2 regions of the Streptomyces sp. NPDC050504 genome follow, and region 2 is predicted to be linked to the other one. Evidence: predicted binding sites of a transcription regulator. Region 2 holds the regulator's gene; the other holds the start of a gene.

Region 1 (10,632 bases), on a different contig from region 2:
GCTCGGTGATGTCCAGGTCGGGGTGCTTGCGCTGCTTGTACTCCAGCGGGTCGGTGTCGGCCATGACGTGGCCGCGCACCCGGTAGGAGTGGATCAGCTCGAAGACGCGGGCGGCCTTCGTGACGTCGTCGTCGTGGCTGGCGTCGATGTCCTTGAGCCAGCGGACCGGCTCGTAGGGGATGCGCAGCGCCTCGAAGATCTCGTCGTAGAAGCCGCTCTCGCCGAGCAGCAGGTTGGCGACGATCCGCAGGAACTCGCCGGAGGCGGCGCCCTGGATGACGCGGTGGTCGTACGTCGAGGTCAGCGTCATGACCTTGGAGATGCCGAGCTTGTTCAGGGTGTCCTGCGAGGTGCCCTGGAACTCCGCCGGGTAGTCCATCGAGCCGACGCCCATGATGACCGACTGGCCGGGCATCAGACGCGGCACGGAGTGCACGGTGCCCAGGCCGCCCGGGTTGGTCAGCGAGACGGTGACGCCCGTGAAGTCGTCCATCGTCAGCTTGTTGTTGCGGGCGCGGCGGACGATGTCCTCGTACGCCTGCCAGAACTCGAAGAAGTTGAGCGTCTCGGCCTTCTTGATGCCCGCGACGACCAGCTGGCGGTCGCCGTTGGGCTTCACCAGGTCGATCGCCAGGCCGAAGTTGATGTGCTCCGGCTTGACCAGGGTCGGCTTGCCGTCCTTCTCCGTGAAGGAGTGGTTCATCGACGGCATGGCCTTGATGGCCTGCACCATCGCGTACCCGATGAGGTGCGTGAAGGAGATCTTCCCGCCGCGGGCGCGCTTGAGGTGGTTGTTGATGACGATGCGGTTGTCGAACAGCAGCTTCACCGGGACGGCACGCACGGACGTGGCCGTGGGGACCTCGATGGAGGCGTTCATGTTCTTGGCGACGGCCGCGGAGGGGCCGCGCAGCGTCACGTACTCGGGGCCTGCCGGAGCCTCGGTCGCAGGGGCTGCGGGGGTGTTCACGGGGGTGGTGGCCTTTGCGGGAGCAGGGGCGGGAGCGGGCTGTGCGGGAGCGGCGGCTGCCTTGGCGGGCGCGGGCGCGGCGGGAGCCGGTGCGGCCTGGGCCGCGGGCGCGGCCGGAGCGGCGGCGGCCGGGGCGGCGGTGGTCTGCGCGGGCGCCGGTGCCGGTGCGGCCGGAGCGGGCTGCTGCGCCGGGGGAGCCTCGGGCGCGGTGGTCTGCGCGGCCCCCGGCTTGTAGTCGGCGAAGAAGTCCCACCAGGCACGGTCGACCGAATTCGGGTCCTGGAGGTACTGCTGGTAGATCTCGTCTACGAGCCACTCATTCGGCCCGAATGCGGCGGCAGGGTTCTTTCCCTGCCCGGTTTGATCGGTCGAGATGCTTGAGTTACTGGGGGACTGAGACGACACGGCGGCAACCGCCCTCTTCCGCTTCGCAAGGTGATGGACAGCGGAAATAAAGGCTACGCCCCCTGGGCCGAGAGGTGCAGACCGGGCGGGTCATCGTCGCGCAAGTCACATCGGAAGGCGGGTTTCGGCGCAGGAAATGGCGGGAAACAAGTGTGGTCCCGCATCCGAGCGGGTACGACACACCGCGGCTGCGGCCCCCTGGCCTGCACCCCTCACCACGTCCACGCAGAACGCGCGGCTCCGGTTCGAAGCCTACGTCAAGAGTGACGTCAATCTCGTGGCTGTGATGCTCCCGGAAGAGTGACACGGATGTGGCAGCCACGTGAAGATTCGGCCACGCCGATCCGACCGCCGTGCAACTCGACGGCCCAGCGGGCGATCGCCAGGCCCAGCCCCGTGCCGCCGTCGCTGCCCGGCCCGTGCGCGGCCGGGACGCCGCCCCGGTTGAACCGCTGGAAGACCTTGTGCCGCTCGGGCTCCGGGATGCCGGGACCCTCGTCGACCACTTCGAGGTCCAGCGACTCGGGCCCCGCGCCCCTGCGGGCGTGGACGGTGACCCGGCCGTGCGGCGGGGAGTGCTTGACCGCGTTGTCGATCAGGTTGGCCATCACCTGGTGCAGCCGCTCCGCGTCCGCGTAGGCCGTCAGCTCGGGCGGCGAGACGTCCAGGTGCAGGTGGACGTCGGTGCGGGTGTGGTTGCCCGAGCCCGAGGAGGTGCCCCGGCGGCCCGCCGCGAGGTTCGCCTCCTTCAGGACCCCCGAGAGGTACGGCCAGACCTCGAAGCGGCGCGCCTTCAGCGGGACGACGCCGTTGTCGAGGCGCGAGAGGTCCAGCAGCGTCTCGACCAGCCGCCCCAGGCGCTCGGTCTGCTTCAGGGCCGTGCGCATCGTCTCGGGGTCGGCCTCGGAGACCCCGTCCACCACGTTCTCCAGGACCGCGCGCAGCGCCGCGATGGGGGTGCGCAGCTCGTGCGAGACGTTGGCGACCAGCTCCTTGCGGTGCTGGTCGACGGCCTCCAGGTCGTCCGCGAGGCGGTTGATGGTGGCGGCCAGGTCGCCCAGCTCGTCGCGCCGGTCGGTGCCGCGCACCCGGCGCGTGTAGTCGCCGTGCGAGACGGACCTGGCGACCGCGTTCATCTCGTCCAGCTGGTCGGTCAGCGAGTGCGCCACGAACTGCGTCACCAGCAGGGCGGTGATCATCGCGAAGATCGTGATGTACCGCAGCTCGGCGCCGGTCCTCATGGCGACCAGGGCCAGCCCCGAGGTGATCAGGACCGAGACGGTGACCAGCGCGCCCAGCTTGGTCTTGACGGAGATCGTGACCCCGCCCAGCCGGGCGCGGAGCCGGGCGGCCCCGAGCCGGGCCCCGGCGGCGGGCCGGGACCACTGCCGCCCGGCGGGCGCGCGGGGCGCTCCCGCGGAGTCCGTCCCGCCGCCCGTCACGGGGCCGGGGTCTCCAGCGCGTACCCCACGCCGTGCACCGTGCGGATCCGCTCGGCGCCGATCTTCCGGCGCAGCGCCTTGATGTGGCTGTCCACCGTGCGGGTGCCCGAGGCGTCCGCCCAGTCCCACACCTCGGCGAGCAGCTGCTCGCGGGAGAGCACCGCGCGCGGCGTGTTCGCCAGGCAGACCAGCAGGTCGAACTCGGTGGGGGTGAGGTGCACGTCCTCGCCCTTGACGCGGACCCTGCGCTGCGCGTGGTCGATCTCCAGCTCGCCGAGCCGCAGGATGCCGCTGCGCGGCGTCACGGCGGCCAGCGCGGCCCGCTCGACGCGGCGCAGCAGCACGTGCACCCGCGCGGCCAGCTCGCGCATCGAGAACGGCTTGGTCATGTAGTCGTCGGCGCCGACCCCGAGGCCCACCAGCATGTCGGTCTCGTCGTCGCGCGCGGTCAGCATCAGGACCGGGACCGGGCGCTGGGCCTGCACGCGACGGCAGACCTCCAGGCCGTCGAAGCCCGGCAGCATGATGTCCAGGACCATCAGGTCCGGCTGCCACGCCTCGGCCGCGTCCACGGCCGCGGGGCCGTCCTGCGCGGTCTGGACGAGGAAGCCCTCGGCGCGCAGGCGGGCCGAGATGGCGTCGACGATCGTGGCGTCGTCCTCGACGACCAGCACGCGGCGCTGGGCACTGTTGGCCGGAGCCGGCGCCGCGCCGTTGTGGGTGGTGTGTGTCTGCTCCATCGCCCCGCCCCTGGAAGTGCTCTTCCGGATCGTGTGATCTCGTGTGCCGTCCAGCAGAGTAGAGGCAGTTGCGGCGTCGCGGCTACGCAGGGCGAACGGCGAGGTGGACGACGTCAGGCGCGCCTCGGGCAACCCGCACCTCTTCGGTCGTAACCCCGGTGAATCCGGCATTCCGCAACGCTTCGTCGAACGCGGGGGAGGGCCGCGCCGACCACACCGCGAGCACTCCGCGGGGGTTCAGCCGCTCCTTGCAGGCGGCGAGCCCGGCGGGGGAGTAGAGGTCGTCGTTGTCCTCGGTGACGGTCCAGTCGGGACCGTTGTCGATGTCCAGGCACAGCGCGTCGTAGCGGTCCGTGGTCGTACGGAGGTGGTCGACCAGGTCCGTGTGCAGGATCACCGTGCGGGGGTCGGCGAGTGCGCCGCCCGAGATGCGGGCGAGGGGGCCCGCGTGGTGCCAGTCGATGATGGCCTGTTCCCGCTCCACGACGGTGATGCGGGACCAGGCGGGGGTGCCGTCAGGTACGCCCCCCGACGCCGACGCCGACGCCGACGCCGCCGTCGCCCCGGCCGCGTGGGCCAGCGAGAATCCGACGCCCAGGCCGCCGATGAGGACGGTCGCGGGGAGGCGGTCCTCCGGGAGGGACGCCTGGGCCGCGTCGACGAGCAGGCGCTCGGAGCGGCCGTCCGAGGTGTCCATCAGGAACGTGCCGTTGGCGATGATCTCCAGGTGGTCGCCGTGGCGACGGAGGGCGACCTCGCCGTGCGGGCCGTCGCGGCGGTCGAGGGTGACGGGGCGGTCGTCGGGGGCTGACTCGGGCATGGGCACCTCTCCGTGTACGCAGGGGAGTTGTGGCCGTCCATCCTCGCGCACGGCGTGGTCCCGGGGAACCGCGCGATCTTTCGGCGCCCCCGTGGCGGCGCCCGGACGTTTCCGCCGTGCGGCGGGTTGCCTCGTGTGACGCGGGTCATAGACGGGGGCGCCTCTCGTGACAGAGGGTGAGCATGCTGAAGTGGGTCGGGGGCTGGGCGGTACGAAAGGGGCCTCGCACAGTGCACGGACCGAACGACGCGGGCGACACGGACACCGACGCCCCCCGGGGCAGCGCGCCGCCCCTCCTCGCCGCCGTCCCCCGGCAGCGGACGGGCGCGGCCAGCCCCCTCGCCTCCACCCCCGCGCGCCCCCGAACCCGGGCCTGGACCCGGCTCCGCGGGGCCCGCCGCGCCCTGCCCACCCCCACCGGCACCCCCTTCACCTTCACCTACCTCCTCGTCCTGATCGCCACCTCCCTCTTCACCGAGTACGGCGACCCGGACACCGTCTCCGCCCTCCTCCGCGCCTCCAGCACCGACGCCGCGCACCTCGCCGAGACGCCGAGCCTGGTCCTCCTGGCGAGCGCGCTCTGGGTCGCGGGCGGGCTCGCCAGTGCGTACGGGCTCGCGTTCGTCTTCGTGCTCACCGCCCTGGAGCGCCGCATCGGCGGCCTGCGGACAGCCGGGGTCTTCCTGCTGGGGCACGTCGCCGCGACCCTCGCCACTGAGGTCCCGGTCGGGATCTCCGTACTCACCGGCCACCTCCCGGCCAGCTCCCTGCACCGCCTCGACTACGGCATCAGCTTCGGCCTGCTCGCGAGCCTCGGCGCGCTCACCGGACTGCTGGGCCGCCGGCCGCGCACCGCCGTGCTCGCGGTCGTCGCGCTCGTCCTGGGCCAGGACCTCGTCGCGCTCGTCGACCCGCTCGCCTCCTGGGGCCACCCGATGGCCCTGCTGTCGGGCATCGCCTGCTGGCCGCTGGTCCGCCGGTGGTCACGTGCCCGCACGGACCGCGACGCCGCGACCGGCGCCGCGCCCGTCCGCCAGTGCGCCCACGTTCCCGCCCGTGCCCACGCCTCCGCCCGTGCTCACGTCCCCGTGCGCGGCAGCGCCCCGATCACCGCGCGCAGCGCGGCCGAGTCGACCTCGTCGTAGGTCGTCACCTTCCGGCCGCCGTACTCGATCTCGTACGAGAAGCCGTCCCGTACCGGATTGTGCGTCGCCCGCCTGGGCAGCCGTGCGAAGTCCGCCCCGGCCAGCGCCGTGCGCAGCTCCGCCAGCCCGGCCGGGGACATCCGGCCCGTCCGGTCCTGCTCGCCCGACCGGCGCTCGGTGTACGAGCCGTCGCCGCGCACTTCGAGCACCCGGTGGATCCCGGCGAACCCGCCCGTGACGGTCACCTCCACGAGCGGCCCGCGCGAGGCGGGCGGCGCGGGGGCGGAAGGAGACCCCTGGCCGCCCCGGGACGCCGAGGGCTTCACGGTCTGCCCGTCGTGGCCGTCGTTCCCGTCGTTTCCGTCGGCCCCGCCGCACCCCGCCGTGAGCAGCGCCGCGAGCACCAGGCCCGCGACCCTCGCGCCACCGGTAACTCGCATGACTCCCGCCCTCCAGGCCCGTAGCGTCCAGAGCCATGGACGTCATTGAACGGCATCGGCACCTGCTTGACACCCTGCTGCCCGGTGAAGATTTCGGCGCGCTCACCGTCCATCGCGGGCAGTTCCACGACGTCGTGCTCGGCGCCGAGAGCGTCGTGCGGTTCGCGCGGCACGCCGCCGCTGCCGACCGGCTCCCGGCGTGCGCGGCGCGGCTGCGGGCCGTCGCCGCGCTCGGGCTCGGCGTGCGGACGCCCGAGGTGCTGGCCGAAGGGGCGGGGCACCTGCTGCTCAGCAGGGTGCCCGGCAGCCCGCTCGCGCCGGAGGAACTGCGGGACCCGGCGGCCGAGGAGGCCGTGGCAGAGCAGTACGCCGCGCTCTTCGCGGAGCTGCGGGGCGCGGCGGACGGCCCGGTCCCGGCGGACGCGGCGGGCCGGGCGGACGCGGCGGACCCGAGGGGCGCGGTCGTCGCGGGGCTCGAACCCGCGCCGCGCGACGGCTGGCGGGACTTCGCGGCGGGCGTGCGGGGCGAGCTGTACGCGCTGATGTCGCACGCCGGGCGCGAGCGCGCCGAGCGGGAGCTGGCCGCGCTGGACGGGCTGCCGTACCGCGCGTCGGCGGTGGTCCACGGGGACCTCGGCGGCGAGAACGTGCTCTGGGCGCGGCAGGAGGGCGGCGCTCCCCGGCTCGTCGGGGTGGTCGACTGGGACGGGGCCGCGCTGGGCGACCAGGCGGAGGACCTGGCGGCGGTCGGCGCCAGTTACGGGGACGCACTGCTCTCCCGCATCCCCGCAGCGGCGGACCAGTGGGAGCGGATCCGCGTCGTCCGGGGCACCTTCGCGCTCCAGCAGGCCCTCGCCGCCGTGCGGGACGGCGACGAGGGCGAGCTGCGGGACGGCCTGGCGGGCTACCGCTGAGGGGAGCCCGCCGGGGTCACGGGATCAGTTGTCCACGTGGATGTGGCTCAGCGGGTAGAACTTGCCCTCCAGGTGCTGGAACTTCGAGAAGTTCTGGACCTTGTTCCCGTACTTGAACCAGCCCGAGTGGTTGCCCGAGTCGAACCAGGTCGCCTCGGTGTTGAACGTGGGCTGCACGTCCAGGTCGCCGGTGCCCAGGAAACAGCGGCTGAAGCCCATGAACTTGGTGAACTGCATCTGGTTGGCGTCCGTGGAACACGCGACCTCGGTCAGCGCCGCCTGCTGCGCGGCGTGCGCCGGGGCGCCGATGGTCAGCGTGGCGGCGGCCACCGCGGCGGTCGCGGCGGCCTTGGCGAAGAAAGCAACACGCATGGATAAGTCCCTTTGCCGATAGGGGAATTGGACCTCTCCATGCTGTGCCGGAGATCGCTCGCAGTGATCGTGGGTGACCGTTAGCTGCCAACTTCCCCGGTGGTCGGCGTGTAGGTGACACCTACCAGTGGAAGCCGAATCCTCCAGCCCAGCGACTCGTACAGCCCCTTGCCGTCGGTCGTCGCGCCGAGCACCCCGACGCGCGCGCCCCGCTCGGCCGCGGCGGTCTGGAGCGTGCGCATCACGAAGGAGCCGAGCCCCTTGCGGCGGTGCGCGGGGGACGTCTCGATCTGGTCGGCGACGGCGGTCGCGCCGGTCGGCGCGATCTGGCCGCGCGCCGCGAAGCCGCCGTCGGCCGAGGTGACCAGGAGTCGGACGACGCCGCCGCGCTCCCAGGTGCGCACGTGGTACCCGGCGGGCGGCTCGGCCGCCTCGGGCCGCAGGTCGGTGACCATCAGCCAGCCGGGCCCGTCCGACACCCACTCGGGGGAGAGCAGGGGCAGTACGGCCTCCGGCTCCAGGAACACCTTGAGCGAGACGGCGGGCGCCGCGTACGCCTCCGCGAGCTTGCGCACGGTCTCCTCGTCGGCGTGCGTCAGGACGTGCCGCGTCGCGTGCCGGACGAGCCCGACGTCGACGGTCAGCCCCCAGGGCTGCTCCAGCGGCTCGGCCGCGCCCCGCGACACGATCCACCCCTCGACCCAGGCGCGGACGGCGTCGGAGCTGTCGGCGAACAAACGGTCGGCGGACGTCATCTGAACTCCCCCTGTAATGGTCCTGTATCGCTAGTGAGTATTACATCGGGCGAGGACGGCCGCAATGGACCGCCGTACGGGCCGATTCGTGATCGCTGAGAGCGAACAGAGGTCGGGGAACAATCACGGGCTCAGGTGCATTGAGTCGGTACAGCTCAACTTCACTGCCCAAGGGGAGATCATGGCAACGACGTCCACACCGCTCACCCTGCCCGTGCTGCCGCTCGACGACGAGGTCGTGCTGCCCGGAATGGTGGTGCCGCTCGACCTGTCCGACGCCGAGGTGCGCGCCGCGGTGGAGGCCGCCCAGGCCGCCGCGCGCTCCAGCGGCACCGGCGGGAAGCCGAAGGTGCTGCTCGTGCCGCGCGTCGACGGAACGTACGCGGGCACCGGCGTCCTCGGCCTCGTCGAGCAGGTGGGACGACTCTCCGACGGCGACCCCGGCGCGCTCATCCGGGGCCTGGGCCGCGTCCGCATCGGAGCCGGTACGACCGGTCCTGGCGCCGCCCTCTGGGTCGAGGGGACCGCCGTCGAGGAGACCGTCCCCGACCCGCTGCCCGGCGCCGTCGCCGAGCTGGTCACGGAGTACAAGGCGCTGGCCACCAGCTGGCTCAAGAAGCGCGGCGCCTGGCAGGTCGTGGACCGCGTCCAGCAGATCGAGGGCGTCTCGGCCCTCGCCGACAACTCCGGCTACTCCCCGTTCCTCACCACCGCCCAGAAGGTCGAGCTCCTGGAGACCGCCGACCCGGTCGCCCGCCTCAAGCTCGCCACCGCCCAGCTGCGCGAACACCTCGCCGAGCAGGACGTCGCCGAGACCATCGCCAAGGACGTCCAGGAGGGCGTCGACAAGCAGCAGCGCGAGTTCCTGCTGCGCCGCCAGCTCGACGCCGTGCGCAAGGAACTGCGCGAGATCAACGGCGAGGCCGAGGGCGAGGAGTCCGACGACTACCGGGCCCGCGTCGAGGCGGCCGACCTGCCCGAGAAGGTCCGCGAGGCCGCGCTCAAGGAGGTCGACAAGCTGGAGCGCGCCAGCGACCAGTCCCCGGAGGGCGGCTGGATCAGGACCTGGCTCGACACCGTCCTCGAACTCCCCTGGAACGAGACCACCGACGACGTCTACGACATCAAGGGCGCCAAGACCGTCCTCGACGCCGAGCACGCGGGCCTGGAGGACGTGAAGGAACGGATCACCGAGTACCTCGCGGTGCGCAAGCGGCGCGCCGACCGGGGGCTCGGGGTGGTCGGCGGGCGGCGCGGCGGCGCCGTACTGGCACTGGTCGGCCCGCCCGGCGTCGGCAAGACCTCGCTCGGCGAGTCGGTGGCGCACGCGATGGGCCGCGAGTTCGTGCGCGTCGCGCTCGGCGGCGTGCGCGACGAGGCGGAGATCCGCGGGCACCGCCGCACCTACGTGGGCGCGCTGCCGGGCCGGATCGTACGGGCGATCAAGGAGGCCGGGTCCATGAACCCCGTCGTCCTGCTCGACGAGATCGACAAGGTCGGCTCCGACTTCCGCGGCGACCCGGCAGCGGCCCTGCTCGAAGTCCTCGACCCGGCGCAGAACCACACCTTCCGCGACCACTACCTGGAGGTCGAGCTCGACCTCTCCGACGTCGTCTTCCTGGCCACCGCCAACGTCCTGGAGGCCATCCCCGAGGCCCTGCTCGACCGCATGGAGCTGGTCCGCCTCGACGGCTACACCGAGGACGAGAAGGTCGTCATCGCCCGTGACCACCTGCTGCCCAGGCAGCTGGAGCGCGCGGGCCTGGAGCCCGGCGAGGTGACCGTCGACGACTCGGCGCTGCGCAAGCTGGCCGGCGAGTACACCCGCGAGGCGGGCGTACGGAACCTGGAGCGCGCCGTCACCCGGCTGCTGCGCAAGGTCGCGGCCCAGCACGAGCTGGGCGACCGCGAGCTGCCCTTCACCGTCACGGACGCGGAGCTGCGCGACCTGATCGGGCGGCCGCACCACGTCCCGGAGTCCGCCCAGGACCCGGCCGAGCGGCGCACGGCGGTGCCCGGCGTGGCCACCGGGCTCGCGGTGACCGGCGCGGGCGGCGACGTCCTCTTCGTGGAGGCATCGCTGGCCGACCCGGAGACGGGCGCGTCAGGACTGACCCTCACCGGTCAGCTCGGCGACGTGATGAAGGAGTCCGCGCAGATCGCGCTGAGCTTCCTGCGCTCGCACGGCGCCGAGCTGGAATTGCCGGTCACCGACCTCAAGGACCGGGGCGTGCACGTCCACTTCCCGGCGGGCGCGGTGCCCAAGGACGGGCCGAGCGCGGGCATCACGCTCACCACGGCGCTCGCCTCGCTGCTGTCGGGGCGGCTCGTGCGCACCGACGTGGCGATGACCGGCGAGGTCTCGCTGACCGGGCGGGTCCTGCCGATCGGCGGCGTCAAGCAGAAGCTGCTGGCCGCGCACCGGGCGGGCGTCACCACCGTGATCATCCCCAAGCGGAACGAGGCCGATCTGGACGACGTCCCCGCCGAGGTGCTGGAGAAGCTGGAGGTGCACCCCGTGACGGACGTCCGGCAGGTGCTGGAGATCGCGCTGGCGCCGGCGGAGGCGGCCGCGCCCCTCGTCGCGGCGTAACGGCTTCCCTCGCGGGGCGGGGGGGGGGGGCGGGGG
Region 2 (10,632 bases):
TGGGGGAAAGCGAACGGCCGGTCCGCCTCGAAGGGCAGGACCGGCCGCTCACCGTGCCGTACGGACGGCTACTTCACCGGCTCCGGCTCGGGTGCCGTCTCCGACTCCTCCGTGCCCGCCGGGTCGACCGGCGTCTTCACGGACTCCAGCAGCAGCTGGGCGACGTCGACGACCTGGATCGACTCCTTGGCCTTGCCCTCGTTCTTCTTGCCGTTGACCGAGTCGGTCAGCATGACGAGGCAGAACGGGCACGCGGTCGACACGATGTCGGGGTTGAGGGACAGCGCCTCGTCCACCCGCTCCGTGTTGATGCGCTTGCCGATGCGCTCCTCCATCCACATGCGCGCGCCGCCCGCGCCGCAGCAGAAGCCGCGCTCCTTGTGGCGGTGCATCTCCTCGTTCCTGAGACCGGGGACCTTGCCGATGATCTCGCGCGGCGGCGTGTAGATCTTGTTGTGGCGGCCCAGGTAGCAGGGGTCGTGGTACGTGATGATGCCCTCGACCGGCGTGACGGGGACGAGCCTGCCCTCGTCGACGAGGTGCTGGAGCAGCTGCGTGTGGTGGATGACCTCGTAGTCGCCGCCGAGCTGCGGGTACTCGTTGCCGAGCGTGTTGAGGCAGTGCGGGCAGGTCGCGACGATCTTCTTCGCGGACTTGGGCCTGGCGCTCTCCGGGACGACCTTGCCGTCGTCGTCGAGCTCCTCGCCGAACGCCATGTTGAGCGCCATGACGTTCTCCTGGCCGAGCTGCTGGAACAGCGGCTCGTTGCCCAGGCGGCGGGCGGAGTCACCGGTGCACTTCTCGTCGCCGCCCATGATCGCGAACTTCACGCCCGCGATGTTCAGCAGCTCGGCGAAGGCCTTGGTGGACTTCTTCGCGCGGTCCTCCAGGGCGCCGGCGCAGCCGACCCAGTACAGGTACTCGACCTCGGTGAGGTCCTCGATGTCCTTGCCGACGACCGGCACCTCGAAGTCGAGCTCCTTGAGCCACTCCAGGCGCTGCTTCTTCGCCAGGCCCCAGGGGTTGCCCTTCTTCTCCAGGTTCTTGAGCATCGTGCCCGCCTCGGACGGGAACGCGGACTCGATCATGACCTGGTAGCGGCGCATGTCGACGATGTGGTCGACGTGCTCGATGTCGACCGGGCACTGCTCGACGCAGGCGCCGCAGGTGGTGCAGGACCACAGGACGTCCGGGTCGATGACGCCGCCCTCTTCGACGGTGCCGATCAGCGGGCGCTCGGCCTCCGCGAGCGCGGCGGCGGGGACGTCCTTGAGCTGCTCGGCGGTCGCCTTCTCCTCGCCCTCCACGTCCTTGCCGCCGCCCGCGAGCAGGTACGGCGCCTTGGCGTGCGCGTGGTCGCGCAGCGACATGATCAGGAGCTTGGGAGAGAGGGGCTTGCCGGTGTTCCAGGCGGGGCACTGCGACTGGCAGCGGCCGCACTCGGTGCAGGTGGAGAAGTCCAGCAGGCCCTTCCAGGAGAACTGCTCGACCTGGGAGACGCCGAAGGTGGTGTCGTCGGCCGGGTCCTCCCAGTCGATCGGCTTGCCGCCGGAGGTCATCGGCCGCAGGCCGCCGAGCGCGGTGGCGCCGTCGGCGTTGCGCTTGAACCAGATGTTCGGGAAGGCCAGGAAGCGGTGCCACGCCACGGACATGTCGATGTTCGTGCTCACCGTGATCATCCAGATCATGGTCGTGGAGAGCTTGATCATCGCGAAGAGGTAGACGAGGTTCTGCAGCGTGCTCGTGTCGAGCCCGTCGACCAGCGTGATGAAGGGGTACGAGACGAGGTACGCCGGGTCCCAGTGGTCGACGCCGTGCAGGGCGCCTTCCAGCACGCGCAGCGCCATGATGGCGAGGCCGATGATCAGGATGACGTACTCGACGAAGTACGCCTGCCAGGCCGTGGAGCCCGCGAAGCGCGACTTGCGGCCCGCCCGCGAGGGCAGGTTGAGGAGCCGGATGCCCATCAGCGCGAGGATGCCCGCGGTGGTCGCCAGGCCGATCAGCTCGATGTACATCTCGAACGGCAGGAAGCCGCCGAGGACCGGCAGCGTCCAGTCGGCCCGGAAGAGCTGGCCGTACGCGGTGATGATCGTCGGCGGCAGCGTCAGGAAGCCGATGGCGACGAACCAGTGGGCGAAGCCGACGATGCCCCACTTGTTCATGCGGGTGTGGCCGAGGAACTCCCGGACCAGGGTGACGCTGCGCTGCCAGGGGTTGTCGGTCCTGGTGCCTGCCGGGACCGGCTGGCCGAGCTTGAAGTGCGCCACGAACTGGCCGATGGCGCGGGCGAGCAGGGCAACGCCGACCACGGTCAGGGTCAGCGACACAATGATCGCGGCGAGTTGCATACGGGGGCTCCTCGGGCCTGCGAGGGGTGGGTATCCGGACGGCTTACGAGAATTACTAAGCGGTAACTTATCCAGTCCGTGCTGACAGTACCCACTTCTCAGGCCGCACTGTAGCCGCGAGGGCGGTGATCTGCGTCGCTGAGGTGACCCTGAGCGGCAGCTTCCTGCCCGGTCCCGGGTGCGCACGGCTGCCGGGAAGAATGTACCCACCGGCCATCAAATGCCTTAAAAGTACGGTCCGCGTGGCGCGCCGGGAGCGGCCCCGCGGCCCGGCCGTGGCACGACGGGGCCGTGCACCCGATGAGGATCGCGCCGCCCTGGCGGCGCGGGCCCGGCGGCGGCGCCGCGCTCGGTGCGGCCGCCCGGGTGGGGGCGGGGGGCTCAGCCGGTGCGGCGGGAGCCCAGGACCACCGGGACCGTCCGGGCGAGGATCCTCAGGTCGAGGCCGATCCAGTGGTGGTCGACGTAGTGCAGGTCGAGCAGGGCCATCTCGTTCCACGGCAGCTCGGGCTCCGAGCGGTCGCGCACCTGCCACAGGCCCGTGACGCCCGGCCTGACGCTCAGCCGGGCGCGGGCCGCGCCCGTGCAGGCGGCGTGGCCCGCGGGCAGGGGGCGGGGGCCGACCAGGGACATCTCGCCGCGCAGCACGTGGAGCAGCTGCGGCAGCTCGTCGATCGAGTGGCGGCGCAGGAAGCGGCCCACGGGGGTGACGCGGCGGCCGCCGTCCGTCCGCGCCGTGCGGAACCTGAGCAGCTGGAAGGGGTGGCCGTCGCGGCCCGCCCTGGGCTGCCGGGTGAGGACGCCGCCGGGGGAGGTGGCGGCGACCGCGGTGGCGGCGGCGACGAGGAGGGGGGCGGTGAGGAGGAGCAGGAGCAGGGTGCCGACGAGATCCAGGAGTCGCTTGGTGCTCATCGCGCGTCCTTTCGGGGCGATTCATCCGTTATGCGGTGACTCTCGCATGCGCGGTACGGAGTTGGCGGTACGCCACACGCCGCGTACGGCCCCTCGGGGGCGCCGCCCTTCGCCCGCCGCGGGCAGGCGCTCCGCTCCGCTCCGCCCCACTGCGTATAAGGGTGGGATAAAAGTTGAGTGGCCTCGACTCAGGTCTGTTGACGCCGGACGGGGGATCGTGCATCCTTGAGTCAGTTCCACTCAAGTAGTCAGCTGGAGGAATCACCATGGCACGTGCGGTCGGCATCGACCTGGGCACCACTAACTCCGTCGTCAGCGTTCTCGAAGGCGGCGAGCCCACCGTCATCACCAACGCCGAGGGCGCCAGGACCACGCCGTCCGTCGTCGCCTTCGCCAAGAACGGCGAGGTCCTCGTCGGCGAGGTGGCCAAGCGCCAGGCGGTCACCAACGTCGACAGGACGATCCGCTCCGTCAAGCGCCACATGGGCACTGACTGGAAGATCAACCTGGACGGCAAGGACTTCAACCCGCAGCAGATGAGCGCCTTCATCCTGCAGAAGCTGAAGCGCGACGCCGAGGCCTACCTGGGCGAGAAGGTCACCGACGCGGTCATCACCGTCCCGGCGTACTTCAACGACTCCGAGCGCCAGGCCACGAAGGAGGCCGGCGAGATCGCGGGCCTCAACGTCCTGCGCATCGTCAACGAGCCGACCGCCGCCGCCCTGGCCTACGGCCTCGACAAGGACGACCAGACCATTCTCGTCTTCGACCTCGGTGGCGGCACCTTCGACGTGTCGCTCCTGGAGATCGGCGACGGCGTCGTCGAGGTGAAGGCCACCAACGGCGACAACCACCTCGGTGGCGACGACTGGGACCAGCGCGTCGTCGACTACCTGGTGAAGCAGTTCCAGAACGGCCACGGCGTCGACCTCTCCAAGGACAAGATGGCGCTCCAGCGCCTGCGCGAGGCCGCCGAGAAGGCGAAGATCGAGCTGTCGTCGTCCACCGAGACGTCCATCAACCTGCCGTACATCACGGCCTCCGCCGAGGGGCCGCTGCACCTGGACGAGAAGCTCACGCGCGCCCAGTTCCAGCAGCTCACCTCCGACCTGCTGGAGCGCTGCAAGACGCCGTTCCAGAACGTCATCAAGGACGCGGGCATCGCCCTCTCCGAGATCGACCACGTCGTCCTGGTCGGCGGTTCCACCCGCATGCCCGCCGTCGCCGAGCTCGTCAAGGAGCTGACCGGCGGCAAGGAGGCCAACAAGGGCGTGAACCCGGACGAGGTCGTCGCCATCGGCGCCGTGCTCCAGGCCGGTGTCCTCAAGGGCGAGGTCAAGGACGTCCTGCTCCTCGACGTCACCCCGCTGTCGCTTGGCATCGAGACCAAGGGCGGCATCATGACCAAGCTCATCGAGCGCAACACGACCATCCCGACCAAGCGGTCGGAGATCTTCACGACGGCCGAGGACAACCAGCCGTCCGTGCAGATCCAGGTCTACCAGGGCGAGCGCGAGATCGCCGCGTACAACAAGAAGCTCGGGATGTTCGAGCTGACCGGCCTGCCCCCGGCGCCCCGCGGCGTCCCGCAGATCGAGGTCGCCTTCGACATCGACGCCAACGGCATCATGCACGTGACCGCGAAGGACCTGGGCACGGGCAAGGAGCAGAAGATGACCGTCACCGGCGGCTCCTCGCTGCCGAAGGACGAGGTCGACCGCATGCGCCAGGAGGCCGAGCAGTACGCGGAGGAGGACACCAAGCGCCGCGAGGCCGCCGAGACCCGCAACCAGGGCGAGCAGCTCGTCTACCAGACCGAGAAGTTCCTCAAGGACAACGAGGACAAGGTCCCGGGCGAGGTGAAGACCGAGGTCGAGACGGCCCTCACCGAGCTGAAGGAGAAGCTCAAGGGCGAGGACACCGCCGAGATCCGCACCGCGACCGAGAAGGTCGCGGCCGTCTCCCAGAAGCTCGGCCAGGCGATGTACGCCGACGCGCAGGGCGCCCAGGCCGGTGCCCCCGGCACCGAGGCCCCGCAGGCCGACGACGACGTCGTCGACGCCGAGATCGTCGACGACGAGAAGCCGGGCGACACGAAGGGCGGCGCTGCCTGATGTCTGAGGAGACCCCGGGCTTCGAGGAGAAGCCCGACGTCCCCTCCGGCACCACGGACAGCTCCGAGGCAGCCGAGTCGAAGGCCGGTTCCCCCTCCAGCAAGGAGGGGGAGCCGGCCCCGGCCGGGGACCAGAGTGATGTGGCCGTCACCGCCCAGCTGGACCAGGCCCGCTCCGCGCTCGCCGAGCGCACCGCGGACCTCCAGCGGGTCCAGGCGGAGTTCCAGAACTACCGCCGCCGCGTCGAGCGGGACCGGGTGACGGTCAAGGAGATCGCCGTGGCGAACCTCCTGTCCGAGCTCCTGCCCGTGCTCGACGACATCGGGCGCGCCAGGGAGCACGGCGAACTGCTCGGCGGGTTCAAGTCCGTCGCGGAGTCGCTGGAGACCGTCGTCGCCAAGATGGGCCTCCAGCAGTTCGGCAAGGAGGGCGAGTCCTTCGACCCGACCATCCACGAAGCCCTGATGCACTCGTACGCTCCCGAGATCACCGAGACGACGTGCGTGGCGATCCTCCAGCCGGGCTACCGGATCGGTGAGCGGACCATCCGTCCGGCGCGCGTCGCCGTGGCCGAGCCCCAGCCGGGCGCGTCGGCCGGCACCGGTTCCTCCGGCGCCAAGGACGACAAGGGCGCGAAGGACGCGAAGGACGCCGACGACGCCGCCGACAAGGGCGCCGAGAAGGACGGGGCGAGCGGCGAGGAGAGCGGTGGCCCGGACGAGGGCTGACGCGATGCACACGATCATTGGAACGGTGATCGTCCGGAAGGAGGGACGTCGAGGATGAGCACGAAGGACTTCGTCGAGAAGGACTACTACAAGGTTCTCGGCGTCCCCAAGGACGCGACCGAGGCCGAGATCAAGAAGGCGTACCGGAAGCTCGCCCGCGAGTTCCACCCGGACGCCAACAAGGGCGACGCCAACGCCGAGGAGCGCTTCAAGGAGATCTCCGAGGCCAACGACGTGCTCGGCGACCCCAAGCGGCGCAAGGAGTACGACGAGGCGCGCTCCCTCTTCGGGAACGGCGGCTTCAGGGCCGGACCCGGCGGGGCCGCGGGCAACTTCAACTTCGACCTGGGCGACCTCTTCGGGGGCGCCCAGGGCGGGGGCGGGGCCCAGGGCGGCGCCGGCGGCTTCGGCGGCGGCCTCGGGGACGTGTTCGGCGGCCTCTTCAACCGGGGCGGCGCCGGGCAGCGCACGCAGCCCAGGCGCGGGCAGGACATCGAGCAGGAGGCGACGGTCTCGTTCACCGAGGCCGTCGACGGCGCGACGATCCCGCTGCGCCTCACCAGCGCGGCGGCCTGCAAGGCCTGTTCGGGCACGGGCGACAAGAACGGCACGCCGCGGGTCTGCCCGACCTGCGTGGGCACAGGACAGGTGTCCAGGGGCGGCAGCGGGTCCTTCTCGCTCACCGACCCCTGCGTGGACTGCAAGGGCCGGGGCCTCATCGCCCAGGACCCCTGCGACGTCTGCAAGGGCAGCGGGCGCGCCAAGTCGTCCCGGACGATGAACGTGCGGATCCCGGCGGGCGTCTCGGACGGCCAGCGGATCCGGCTGCGCGGCAAGGGCGCGGCGGGCGAGCGGGGCGGCCCGGCGGGCGACCTGTACGTCACGGTGCACGTGGACGCGCACCCGGTGTTCGGCCGCAAGGGCGACAACCTCACGGTCACCGTCCCGGTGACCTACCCGGAGGCGGCGCTCGGCGGCGAGGTCAAGGTCCCGACGCTCGGCGGTCCGGCGGTCACCCTGAAGATCCCGGCCGGGACGCCCAACGGCCGTACGATGCGCGCGCGCGGCAAGGGCGCGGTCCGCAAGGACGGCACCCGGGGCGACCTCCTGGTCACCGTCGAGGTGGCGGTCCCCACGGACCTGTCGGCCGAGGCCCGCGAGGCCCTGGAGACGTACCGCAGGGCGACTGGGGACGACGACCCCAGGGCAGAACTGTTCCAGGCCGCGAAGGGAGCATGAGATGGAAGGCCGCCGCAGAAACCCGTACGAACTGACCGAGGAATCTCCGGTGTACGTGATCTCGGTCGCCGCCCAGCTCTCGGGTCTGCACCCGCAGACCCTGCGCCAGTACGACCGCCTGGGCCTGGTCTCGCCCGACCGCACGGCGGGCAGGGGCCGCAGGTACTCGGCCCGCGACATCCAACTGCTGCGCACCGTGCAGCAGTTGTCGCAGGACGAGGGCATCAACCTGGCCGGCATCAAGCGCATCATCGAGCTGGAGAACCAGGTGGCCGCGCTCCAGGCGCGCGTCGCCGAGCTCTCCTCCGCGGTGGAGGGCGCGGCCGCGGCGATGCAGCAGCGCGAGGCCCAGGTCCACGCCTCGTACCGCCGCGACCTGGTGCCGTACCAGGACGTGCACCACACGAGCGCACTGGTGGTCTGGCGCCCGAAGAAGCCTTCGGAGTAACCGGGTCCGCCCGCGCACGACACGAGGAGGCCCCTGCCCGCATCCGGGCAGGGGCCTCCTCGTGCGTCTGGAGCCCGCCCCTACCTCCCGGTGTTCTGCCAGAGAGCCAGTGCGAGCGCGGTGCAGGACGTCACGGCCGCGAGCGACGGCAGCGGCCACCGGGTGCGCTCCAGGGCGTCGAGCCGCTCCTCGTGTTCCCCGAGCGCCTTGTCCGTCTGGTCGGCCCGCTGGAGCAGCAGCGCGAGATCGCCCCGAGTGGTGGCGAACCCGACGTCGACGGAGCGGTGCAACCGTTCCAGTTCGAGCGAGATCCGTTCGGCTTCGGACTGGTTCAACAGACCTCCCTCAGAGCTTCGGCACGTGCAGCCGGTCCCAACTGGCCCGCCCCGGAACCCCGTCGGCCTCGGCACCCGAGTACCCGAGCTTGCGCTGCCAGGCGGCGTACGAGCGCAGGTCCGCCTCGCCCCACACGGGCCCGGGGCCGACCGCGTAGCGGCCGCAGCCCTCGGCGACCAGCCGCCGTCCGACGGCCGTCACGAGTGCGCTGCGGCGGCCGGGCTCGAAGAACGCGGCTCCGGGGAACGGCTCGTGCACGGGAGCGGGTCGGCCCGGTGCGGGGCCGCTCGGCGCGGAGCTGAGCCCGGCGGCGACGCGGCCCCTCAGCGCGGCCATCGAGAACGACGGGTCGACCTTCCTGCGGGTCCACTCCCCGTGCCCGATCACGCTCGCCTCCGACCATCCGTGGGCCCGGCAGATCGCGGTCGAGAGGCGGTCCGCCGCGTCCAGTTGGGCGGTCGGGTAGGGGTCGCGGCCGTCGCCCAGGTTCTCGATCTCGAATCCGTAGAAGCGGGCGTTGCCGTCGACGGCGTCGGGGCCCGGCGAGGGCAGGGGACGTTCGCCGCGCACGGCCGCCAGGACGGCGGCCGAGCCGTTGCCCGCGTGGTTGGCGCGCCCGTACCCGATCAGGTGGAGGGTGCCGTCCTTGGCGAGCAGACCGGTGCAGAGCGGTCCGGGCAGCGGGGCGTGCCCGCTGCGGCAGAACGCCAGGCTGTCGCGGCCCGCTGTGTGGTGCAGCATCACACCGTGCACGGGACCCCAGGCACCCTTGTGGTTGCGGTTGTGGGTCTGCCAGCCGCCGTGCTCGGTGACGGACACGCCTTCGCGGCGCAGGGCCCGGACGAAGGCGCCGGGGGACAGCGGTGCGGCCATGGAGTCCTCCCTACGGGATCGGGTCGATGCGGATGAAGCGGCTGTCGAAGTACGCCCGGCTGTCGGGCTTTCCCGCCCGGTAGGCGGGCGTAGCCGTGCAGACCGTGCCGACCGCCAGTCCTTCGACCAGGAACTGCGAGGACACCGAGATGCGGTCCGTGGTGGTCACGGCCGCCGAACGGTTGTCACCGGCCGCGAGGTGCACGGCGTTCGCCGCGTTGCGCACGACCGCCGACATGTACGCGGTGACCGGTGTGGCGGCCGAAGCGCGCATGTAGCTGCCCACCGTGACGATGACCTGGCCGGAGGCCGGGACGGTGAACGGGGCGGACATGGCCGCGGTGTTGTCCAGCGTCTCCGTGTACGCGGTGGACGCGGTGTCGCCGTCGTCCATGTTGACCTTGAAGACCGGGACGGGGGCGACGGGCACCCAGGCCGAGCCCGTGTAGTACATCATCCGGCCGGGCGAGCCCACCCAGGCGACCATTCCGGCGACGGGCGCCGTCAGTTTGGCGTCGCGGGCCGTCGCGTCGCCGAACCGCATGACGGTGCGGCCGTCCACCGCGTCGGCGAGCGCCTTGAGGTGGGCGGGCAGGTCGGCGGGGTCGGAGGGCTGCGGGTGGGGGAGGTTGCTGAGCGGTGTGTACTGGACGGTCATGCGAGGACCTCCTCGGCGGTACGGGTGACGGCGCCGACCGCGGGTTCGACGACGGCCGACTGGAAGACCGCGGCCGGTACGGGCAGGGACCGGGGCAGCCCCAGATAGCCGGCGAGCGCGGACGCGACGGACTCGGCGAGCAGGTCGAGCTGCTCCTGGCCGAGCGTGACGGGCGTGGGCGTGGTACCGGGATCGGGCACGGGCACAGGCACAGGCACGGGACCGGATACGGGGGTTTCGGGCGGGGATTCAGACACGTCCGTTCTCCTTGACGTCGCGCCAGGTGGGCCGGGCCGTCAGCAGGGCGGCGAGCGTGGGGTATGCGGTGCGCACCTGGGCGTAGCCGGTGTACGGGCCGACGGGGGCGGGGGCGGCCGGGGCGTCCGGGGTCAGGCCGACGTCCGCCGGCACGCCGTTGGTCCGGGTGCCGCGCAGACTGAGGGTCTGCTGTACGCCTCCGTCTGCCGTGGCGCCGGTGTTCATGCCGACCACCCAGGCCAGGGTGTCGAGTTCGGCGCCGGTGAGGTCCCGTACGCGCACCACGTCACCCAGTTGGATCCTCGGGTCGTACAGCACCTGTACGTCGCCGAGCACGGGAACCGGATACTCACCGGCCCTGCGCATGGCGGCCGCGAGCTGCCCGGCGGCCCCGGCGTCCTGCACCCAGTCGCTGGCCTCTGCGGTGAACTCCTGCCTGCCGTAGTGCCGTTCGCTCGCACTGTTGGGCTGGGACGACAGGGCCTGGCGTTCCACCGGGTCGCGGTCAGCCTTCAGCACGGAGAGCAGCACCGACGGCTTGCCCTCCCGTGTCACCGTGTACAGCCGCTGGGCCGTGCGATTGGTGAGCCGCAGAACGAGGCAGCCGTCCTCCCGCCGGAGCAGCGCGTCGACCGCGCCCTTGACCGCTCGTGCGCCCGCGGCGTTGAAGGCGGCGACCCGGAAGTTCGATCCCGCGGTGACCAGTTGGTCGTCG

The links. The regulator HspR, encoded in region 2, represses chaperone genes until heat shock. The targets are predictions, from matches to a motif close to TTGAGNNNNNNNNNCTCAA.
Region 1: the regulator HspR is predicted to act here: its motif matches at 8,144-8,162, upstream of lon (endopeptidase La).

Annotation. Positions count from the first base shown of each region.
Region 1 covers NZ_JBITHO010000004.1:400,498-411,129, reverse strand. Annotated here, with positions in the region: gene ACIBNE_RS17115 (multifunctional oxoglutarate decarboxylase/oxoglutarate dehydrogenase thiamine pyrophosphate-binding subunit/dihydrolipoyllysine-residue succinyltransferase subunit) at 1-1,375, opposite strand, end outside; gene ACIBNE_RS17110 (ATP-binding protein) at 1,645-2,706, opposite strand; gene ACIBNE_RS17105 (response regulator transcription factor) at 2,814-3,557, opposite strand; gene ACIBNE_RS17100 (spermidine synthase) at 3,640-4,377, opposite strand; gene ACIBNE_RS17095 (rhomboid-like protein) at 4,608-5,522, shown strand; gene ACIBNE_RS17090 (hypothetical protein) at 5,456-5,962, opposite strand; gene ACIBNE_RS17085 (phosphotransferase family protein) at 5,998-6,876, shown strand; gene ACIBNE_RS17080 (hypothetical protein) at 6,901-7,248, opposite strand; gene ACIBNE_RS17075 (GNAT family N-acetyltransferase) at 7,329-8,003, opposite strand; gene lon (endopeptidase La) at 8,185-10,596, shown strand.
Region 2 covers NZ_JBITHO010000010.1:75,471-86,102, forward strand. Annotated here, with positions in the region: gene ACIBNE_RS32285 (heterodisulfide reductase-related iron-sulfur binding cluster) at 69-2,351, opposite strand; gene ACIBNE_RS32290 (sugar transferase) at 2,733-3,263, opposite strand; gene dnaK (molecular chaperone DnaK) at 3,530-5,377, shown strand; gene grpE (nucleotide exchange factor GrpE) at 5,377-6,105, shown strand; gene dnaJ (molecular chaperone DnaJ) at 6,160-7,344, shown strand; gene ACIBNE_RS32310 (heat shock protein transcriptional repressor HspR) at 7,346-7,792, shown strand; gene ACIBNE_RS32315 (hypothetical protein) at 7,873-8,130, opposite strand; gene ACIBNE_RS32320 (peptidoglycan-binding protein) at 8,138-9,001, opposite strand; gene ACIBNE_RS32325 (hypothetical protein) at 9,012-9,659, opposite strand; gene ACIBNE_RS32330 (hypothetical protein) at 9,656-9,859, opposite strand; gene ACIBNE_RS32335 (hypothetical protein) at 9,909-10,632, opposite strand, start outside.